DNA from 2 places in the Bacillus sp. TCT6 genome. Region 1 is predicted to be linked to the other one. Evidence: riboswitches for the same ligand, from Rfam matches in the RefSeq annotation. Region 1 holds a riboswitch; the other holds the start of a gene.
The links. A riboswitch is a leader RNA that binds a small molecule or an ion and turns the genes downstream of it on or off. The one in region 1 is predicted to bind S-adenosylmethionine.
Positions count from the first base shown of each region.

Region 2: another riboswitch for S-adenosylmethionine. It lies ahead of mtnW (2,3-diketo-5-methylthiopentyl-1-phosphate enolase); the one in region 1 lies ahead of AC0ONG_RS29795 (peptide ABC transporter substrate-binding protein).

Region 1 is NZ_JBVYHX010000004.1:33,516-37,684, forward strand. Features, by position in the region: gene AC0ONG_RS29790 (peptide ABC transporter substrate-binding protein) at 1-314, opposite strand, end outside; gene AC0ONG_RS29795 (peptide ABC transporter substrate-binding protein) at 719-2,359, opposite strand; SAM riboswitch class I at 2,492-2,596, opposite strand; gene AC0ONG_RS29800 (aldo/keto reductase) at 2,749-3,582, opposite strand; gene proC (pyrroline-5-carboxylate reductase) at 3,584-4,169, opposite strand, start outside.
Region 2 is NZ_JBVYHX010000001.1:3,730,695-3,734,863, forward strand. Features, by position in the region: gene AC0ONG_RS18880 (carbon-nitrogen family hydrolase) at 1-617, opposite strand, end outside; gene AC0ONG_RS18885 (pyridoxal phosphate-dependent aminotransferase) at 632-1,810, shown strand; SAM riboswitch class I at 1,875-1,980, shown strand; gene mtnW (2,3-diketo-5-methylthiopentyl-1-phosphate enolase) at 2,045-3,289, shown strand; gene mtnX (2-hydroxy-3-keto-5-methylthiopentenyl-1-phosphate phosphatase) at 3,286-3,945, shown strand; gene AC0ONG_RS18900 (methylthioribulose 1-phosphate dehydratase) at 3,942-4,169, shown strand, end outside.

The sequences.
Region 1 (4,169 bases):
TGGAATGTATATTTTGTTTTATCGGGACTAATGTCAACCGACTCAGCAACACCAGGAATCGGTTTATTATCTTCTCCCATTGCATATAAACCTTCAAAAACATTGCGCATTACATTCATGGATTCCCCATCCGTTGCTTTTGCAACATCCATTGTTGGGATTTCTGAAGCGAATGATAAGTTAATTGCTTGTTTATCAGGTACTTTATCGTTTGCTTTCGCTCCGCCTGCATTATCTTTATTTCCCCCGCAAGCAGTTAGTAATAGACTTGCCCCTAAAACAGATGCAACAACAGGTACAACTTTTTTCTTCATTGTTCGTTCCTCCCTAAATGTGTTGTTCGTAACGTCATAATGTCCATGTCTTGAAGTAGCTATAGAAGGAGATAAAACCTATTATAAATATTTGTTTATAGGTAATCAGGTGTTCTATATGTATATACATGTTGAGCTATAATCTATCGTTATATGTTTCAACGTAGTAGACATTATATTTTGATGGTGAAATATTTTGTTTCTTTGATTATTTAGAATATTAACACTGGAAAGAACTATATGTCAATAATAAAAATAGAATGTTAATTTCTTAGAATAATATATTAAAAAAGTAGATTCTCTTGTATGAGAGAACCTGCTTTTAATATATTTTGCTAAAAAAACAATTGGTGTGGGCTAATAATAAGTGGGGATGAAGAACCCTCACTTATTACGGTTTTACTTTATTTTTCAATTTTTGCCCACTTGAAATTTAATTGACCCGCAAAGTCTACTTGCACAATTCCTTTCACATAAGAACGTTCTAAATAAGATTCGCCTTTTTGGTAAAGAGGAGCGATAACAGAGTCTTTAAATAATATTTTCTCGGATGCTAGTAATGCTTCCCAGCGAGCTTTTTCATCACCAGCTAAAGTCGTTTTCACTTTTGCTATTGTTTCATCGAATTCCTTATTAGAGTAATGATCTAAGTTATAAGGGTTATTCGTTGTAAATAGCTCAAGGAATGTAATTGGATCTGCAAAGTCAGGGCTCCAGCCGTCAATTCCGATTTCGTAGTCACCTTTTAATAAAAGCGAAACTTGTTGCTTACGCGGTTGCGGTTTTATATTTACTGTTAATCCATCTAAATTCTTTTCTAGTTGCCCTTTTAAGAATTCACCAGTTTTCTTATCAAGGTCAGCATCACTCGTTAATAATTCTAATGTTATCTTTTCAGAACCAAGCTCTTGTTTAGCTTTTTTCCATAACTTTTGTGCAGATTTTGTATCAACTTTTGTTAAATCGCCGTTTGCAGTATGGAAGTCTTTTCCTTCAGGTCCTTTTGCAAAGTTTTTTGGAACGAGACCAAATGTTGGTGTAGATCCATCATTTAATAACGTATTTACAAAGGATTTTCTATCAATTGTTTGATCAATTGCTTGGCGTGCAGAAACATTTTGAAGCACTTTGTTTTGTTGATTCATACGTAAAAATTGTACGCCTACGTTTGGACGTTCTTTAAAGTTAGCATCCTTTTTATATTTATCGACAAAGTCAGATGTTAGTTTTATACGATCTAATTGTTTTGACTCGAATAAATTTACTTCTGTTGATTTTTCTTTTACGACGTTAAAATTGATTTCTTCTAGTTTGACAGTATCTTTATCCCAATAGGTAGGGTTTTTCTTGAATTTAAAGCTTTGTTCGTGCTTCCAATCGCTTAGTGTAAAAGCTCCATTGTACAAGATTGTATGATCTTCTAAAGCGTACTTATCACCTTGTGCTTTAAAGAATTCCTCGTTAATTGGTAGAAATGTTGGGAACGCTGTTAAGCTAATAAAATACGGAACAGGACGCTCCAATTCTACCTCAAACGTATGGTCATCAACTGCTTTTACACCAAGTTGGTCGGCTGGAAGTTCTTTGTTGTTAATTTTTGTTGCATTTTTAATATCAAAGAATAGAAATGCATATTCAGAGGCTGTTGCTGGATCTACGGCTCTCTGCCAAGCGAACACAAAATCTTTCGCTGTAACAGGAGTGCCGTTTGACCATTTTGAATCTCGCAGGTGGAATGTGTATTTTGTTTTATCGCCACTTACTTCATGAGATTTTGCAACGCCAGGGAAAGGTTTGTTACCTTCACCAAGATTATACAAACCTTCAAATACGTTTCTCATTACTTGACCAGAATCAGTATCTGTAGCACGGGCCGTATCCATTGTTCGTATTTCAGTAGGTGAAGATAAATTTAAAACCTGTTTGCTAGGTGCCTCGTCTTTTGCATTTGCTCCGCTTGCTTCGTTTTTATAACTACCGCAACCAGTTAATAAAATACTTACTCCTACAACTGATGCAATACCGGGTACAAACTTCTTTTTCATTTGATTTTCCTCCTAAATAATTAAGTTTGGATGACGATGAGGGAAATGAAAAATAAAAAATCCCTCTTTTCATATTGAGAAAGAGGGATTTTTACGTACAAGTTATGCACCCGTATATAAACGAAGTCCCTCATTCTATCTTTCAAGCATAAAGCTTGCAGGAAGTGGCACAGTATTCAAAATGAACCTGCTGCCGAGGTTTCAAAGGGCCAGTCCCTCCACCTCTCTTGATACAATGAGTAAACGAATAAATTTTATTAATTTTTGTGTTTCTTTGATAATTCAAAATCTTACACCTTGAACAATGAAGTGTCAACCAAATGGAGTATAGTTTAAATTTTCAGTTATATTAAATGAAAAAACCACTGCATATGGCAGTGGTTTTTCGCTTAGAAGTTAAAGTTATCTGGATCTGGACCAACGCGACGATCTTCATTTAAAGCTTGAATTGCTTTCATATCATCAGCACTTAATTCAAAGTCGAAGATGTTTGCATTTTCAATAATGCGATGTTCTTTAATTGATTTAGGGATTGTTACAACTTCGTTTTGTAAATCCCAGCGTAAAATAATTTGCGCAGTTGATTTATTATATTTTGTCGCAATTTCTTGTAACGTTGGATTATCTAGTAGTTGTCCTTGCATTAATGGTGACCAAGCTTCAAGCTGGATATTATGTTCTTTACAGAAAGCGTGTAACTCTTCTTGTGCTAAACGTGGGTGGTATTCCACTTGGTTGACCATTGGCTTAATTTCAGCAATTTCAAATACGTCTTGTAAGTGGTGAATGTGGAAATTACTCACACCGATAGCGCGAACACGGCCATCTTTATAAAGCTTTTCTAATGCTTTCCATGATTCGTTATATTTCCCTTTTACAGGCCAATGTACTAAATATAAATCTAAATATTCTAGACCTAATTTCTCTAATGTAGTTTCAAATGCTTGAAGTGTTGTTTCATATCCTTGATCGCTATTCCATACTTTTGAGGTAATAAATAATTCTTCACGTGAAACACCGGATTCACGAATCGCTTGTCCAACGCCTTCTTCATTTTGATAGATTGCTGCAGTATCGATGCTGCGGTAGCCATTTTTAATTGCTGCTTTTACAGAATCAATTACTTCTGAACCATCTTCTACTTTAAAAACACCTAAACCAAACCAAGGCATTTTTACACCGTTATGTAATGTTGTATAGTCCTTTAAACTTGTTAAAGTCATATTATTTCCCCCTAGCTTTTTTGTTTGTTGCTTCTACTGCTTTTTGAATTGCCTCTGAAAAATTATATTCGTATAAAGTTTTGAGACCCTCAGCTGTGGAACCACCTGGCGTTGTTACTTGTTCGCGGAGGTTAGCTGGATCTTGCGTTTGTTCGAGCATAGAAGCAGAGCCAGAAATCATTTGAATGACAAGATGTTTTGCGGTTTCTTCATCGACTCCATAACTTTTTGTTGCTTCAATTAAGCTTTCAGCAAAGTAATAAAGGAAGGCTGGTGCACTTCCAGTAACTGCAGTAAGCTGATGAACTTCTTCCTCAGTACAAAGTTGCGAAGTACCAATACCTCTTAAAAGCAGTTGCAGGGTTTCTTGATGCATCTCGGTTACTGATTGTCCCATTGTATATAAGGAGATAGACTTTCCAATTTCAGCAGCTGTATTAGGCATAATCCAAGCAACAGGCGTGCCTTTTGGGAGTCTAGCTTCTAAATAAGATGGTCCAATGCCAGCTGCTACTGTTACGACAAGTTGATTTGATATTAACGGAGATAGCTCAGCTAATAACTCTTCATGAGCAGAAGGTGGCATT
Region 2 (4,169 bases), on a different contig from region 1:
CAATGTGCTAAACGAACTAATGGCCATTCTGCTACAACAAATAAAACTTTTGAACCTTTTGCAGTATGAACGCGCATCCACTCTGGAAAACGAATGTCATAACAAATTGTGCCGGCGCACTCTACATCATCTAACTTAAATTCACCTGTACTATTTCCAGCGATTAAATATTTATGTTCATCCATAAGCTGAAATAAATGCACTTTACTATATTCATTGACTAGTTCTCCTTCCTTGTTTACCACATACATTGTATTTGTAACACCTTGCTCTGTTTGCTTCGCTATGGAACCACCAACAATATGTACACCATATTGTTTCGACCATTCTTTCAACTTTTCTTTCGTTTCCAATCCATCCCTATCTGCAATTTCAGAAAGTCTTGCTAAATCATATCCTGTTGTCCATAATTCTGGTAAGACAATAACATCCGGTCTCTCCTTCATCGCTTCGCTTATTTTATTTTTAGCATTCTCAATATTTTTTTCTACATCCCCAAAAACAATATCCATTTGAATACATGCGACTTTCATTTTTTCAGCCCCATTCTTATTTTTCTCTTTACAAAATACTGGAAAGATTATATCATTTGTCACTAGAATTGTAACAACTTTCAAAAGAGGTGGAAAGTATGAAATTATTTCAACCTTCTGAGATAGTAACATCATTGCCAACACAATTTTTCGCTTCACTTGTTGCAAAAGTTAACAAATTCGTTGCAGCTGGTCACGATGTTATTAATCTAGGTCAAGGTAATCCAGATCAACCAACACCGCAGCATATCGTAAAAGCTTTACAAGATGCTGCAGAAAAGACCATTCATCATAAATATCCGCCATTTCGCGGACATGAAAGTTTAAAAGAAGCCGTGGCAACATTCTATCAACGTGAATATGATGTAATAATAAATCCGAAAACTGAAGTTGCTATATTGTTTGGTGGAAAGGCTGGATTAGTAGAATTACCAGTTTGTTTTACAAACCCTGGTGATTCGATTCTCGTTCCAGATCCAGGCTATCCAGATTATTTATCAGGAGTTGCTTTAGCAAAAGCACAATTTGAAACAATGCCGCTTATTGCAGAAAATAACTTTTTACCAGATTACACAAAAATTAATAACTCTATTGCCGAGCGTGCAAAATTAATGTTTTTAAACTATCCAAATAATCCTACAGGTGCTACTGCATCAAAAGATTTTTTTGATGCAACTATTCATTTTGCTAATAAACATAATATATTAGTGGTTCATGATTTTGCTTACGGTGCGATTGGATTCGATGGTCAAAAACCTGTTAGTTTCTTGCAAGCAGACGGTGCTAAAAATACAGGTATTGAAATTTACACTCTATCGAAAACTTTCAATATGGCTGGATGGCGTATTGCTTTTGCAGTAGGGAATGAAAGTGTCATTGAAACCATTAACTTATTACAAGATCATATGTATGTTAGTATTTTTGGTGCAGTTCAAGATGCTGCCCGCGAAGCACTATTAAGTTCACAGTCTTGCGTAATAGACCTTGTAAATAGTTACGAATCTCGACGAAACGCTCTTATTTCGGCTTGTCAATCAATTGGTTGGAATGTAAACATTCCAACAGGGTCATTCTTTGCATGGCTTCCTGTTCCAAAAGGATATACCTCTGAGCAATTTGCTGATATTTTACTAGAAAAAGCACATGTTGCAGTTGCTCCTGGTGTTGGATTTGGTGAACATGGCGAAGGGTATATCCGTGTGGGTCTCTTGCATACAGAAGATAGATTACGGGAAGCCATTAATCGAATTGATAAATTAAATTTTTTCAAAAAGTAATTGACAACATGAAAAATATCTGACAAAATTCAGTTATCTTAAAAATTTAAACATTTCTAAATACTTCTTATCAAGAGCAGGTGGAGGGACGAGCCCGACGAAACCCGGCAACCGATCTACAATTGTAGACACGGTGCTAATTCTCGCAGCATTACGCTGACAGATAAGGAGCTGGTTGTAAAAAAACCTCTCCTTAGCTGAGAGGTTTTTTTATTTAACTAGGAGGTTATAACAATGAGCGGAATTATAGCGACGTATTTAATCCATGATGATTCACATAACTTAGAAAAAAAGGCTGAGCAAATTGCACTTGGTTTAACAATTGGCTCTTGGACTCATTTGCCACAATTATTGCAAGAACAATTAAAGCAACATAAAGGCAACGTCATTCATATTGAGGAATTAGCTGAAAATGAACATACAAATTCGTATTTACGTAAAAAAGTAAAACGCGGAATTATTAAAATCGAATATCCGTTATTAAACTTCAGTCCAGATTTACCAGCAATTTTAACGACTACATTTGGAAAGCTATCCCTTGATGGCGAAGTAAAATTAATTGACTTAACTTTTTCAGATGAGTTAAAAAAGCATTTTCCTGGTCCTAAGTTCGGTATAGATGGTATTCGAAATCTTTTACAAGTGCATGATCGTCCCCTTTTAATGAGTATTTTTAAAGGAATGATTGGACGAAATATTGGGTATTTAAAAACGCAATTACGCGATCAAGCAATTGGTGGTGTAGATATAGTAAAAGATGATGAAATATTATTTGAAAATGCATTAACACCACTTACGAAACGCATTGTATCTGGAAAAGAAGTTTTACAATCCGTATATGAAACATACGGACATAAAACGTTATATGCCGTAAATTTAACAGGACGAACTTTTGATTTAAAAGAAAATGCGAAACGTGCAGTGCAAGCTGGAGCTGATATTCTATTATTTAACGTATTTGCTTACGGACTAGATGTACTACAATCACTTGCAGAAGATGATGAAATCCCAGTTCCTATTATGGCACACCCTGCTGTAAGTGGTGCTTATTCAGCATCTAGGTTATATGGAATTTCATCTCCATTATTACTCGGAAAGCTACTACGCTATGCTGGGGCTGACTTTTCATTATTCCCATCTCCATACGGAAGTGTTGCGCTAGAAAAAGAGGAAGCTCTTGCTATCTCAAAATATTTAACTGAAGACGATGCATTTTTCAAGAAGAGCTTTTCTGTTCCGTCTGCTGGTATTCACCCTGGTTTCGTTCCCTTTATTGTACGAGATTTCGGTAAAGATGTTGTTATTAATGCTGGCGGCGGGATACATGGACATCCAAATGGAGCGCAAGGCGGTGGTAAAGCTTTCCGTACTGCAATTGATGCTACTTTGCAAAATAAACCACTCCATGAAGTAGATGACATAAATTTGCATAGTGCACTACAAATATGGGGAAATCCCTCTCATGAGGTGAAATTATGAGTATTCAAGTATTTTGTGATTTCGATGGCACGATTACAAATAATGATAACATTATGTCCATTATGGAAAAATTCGCACCACCAGAAGCTGAAGAAGTAAAGAATAGAATTTTATCACAAGAGCTATCTATTCAAGAAGGTGTTTCTCAATTATTTCAATTAATACCTACTCATCTGCACGATGAAATTATTCAATTTTTAATAGAAACTGCTGAAATTCGTAATGGTTTTCATGAATTTATACAATTTATAAATGAAAATAACATTTCTTTTTACGTTATATCAGGTGGAATGGATTTCTTCGTCTATCCACTCTTACAAGGACTCATTCCAAAAGAGCAAATTTACTGTAATGAAACAGATTTTTCAAATGAATACATTACGGTGAATTGGCCTCATCCTTGTGATCATCATTGTCAAAATCATTGCGGATTATGTAAATCATCACTCATCCGTAAATTGAGTGATACGAATGACTTCCATATTGTGATTGGAGATTCAATTACTGATTTACAAGCTGCGAAACAAGCAGATAAAGTATTTGCTCGTGACTTCCTTATTACAAAGTGTGAAGAGAATTATATTGCTTATACACCGTTTGAAACATTCCATGATATTCAAAATGAATTAAAACATTTGTTGGAGGTGAAATTATGAAACAACTTTTTCGTCAATGGTATGACTTAAGCGAGATAAAAAAAGAATTAACAACACGAAATTGGTTTCCGGCAACGAGTGGTAATATTTCTATAAAGGTTAGTCATGAGCCCCTTACTTTTCTTATTACAGCAAGTGGTAAAGATAAAACAAAAACTACTCCAGATGATTTTCTATTAGTAGATCATTTAGGGGGTCCCGTATTAGAGACTGAATTACGCCCG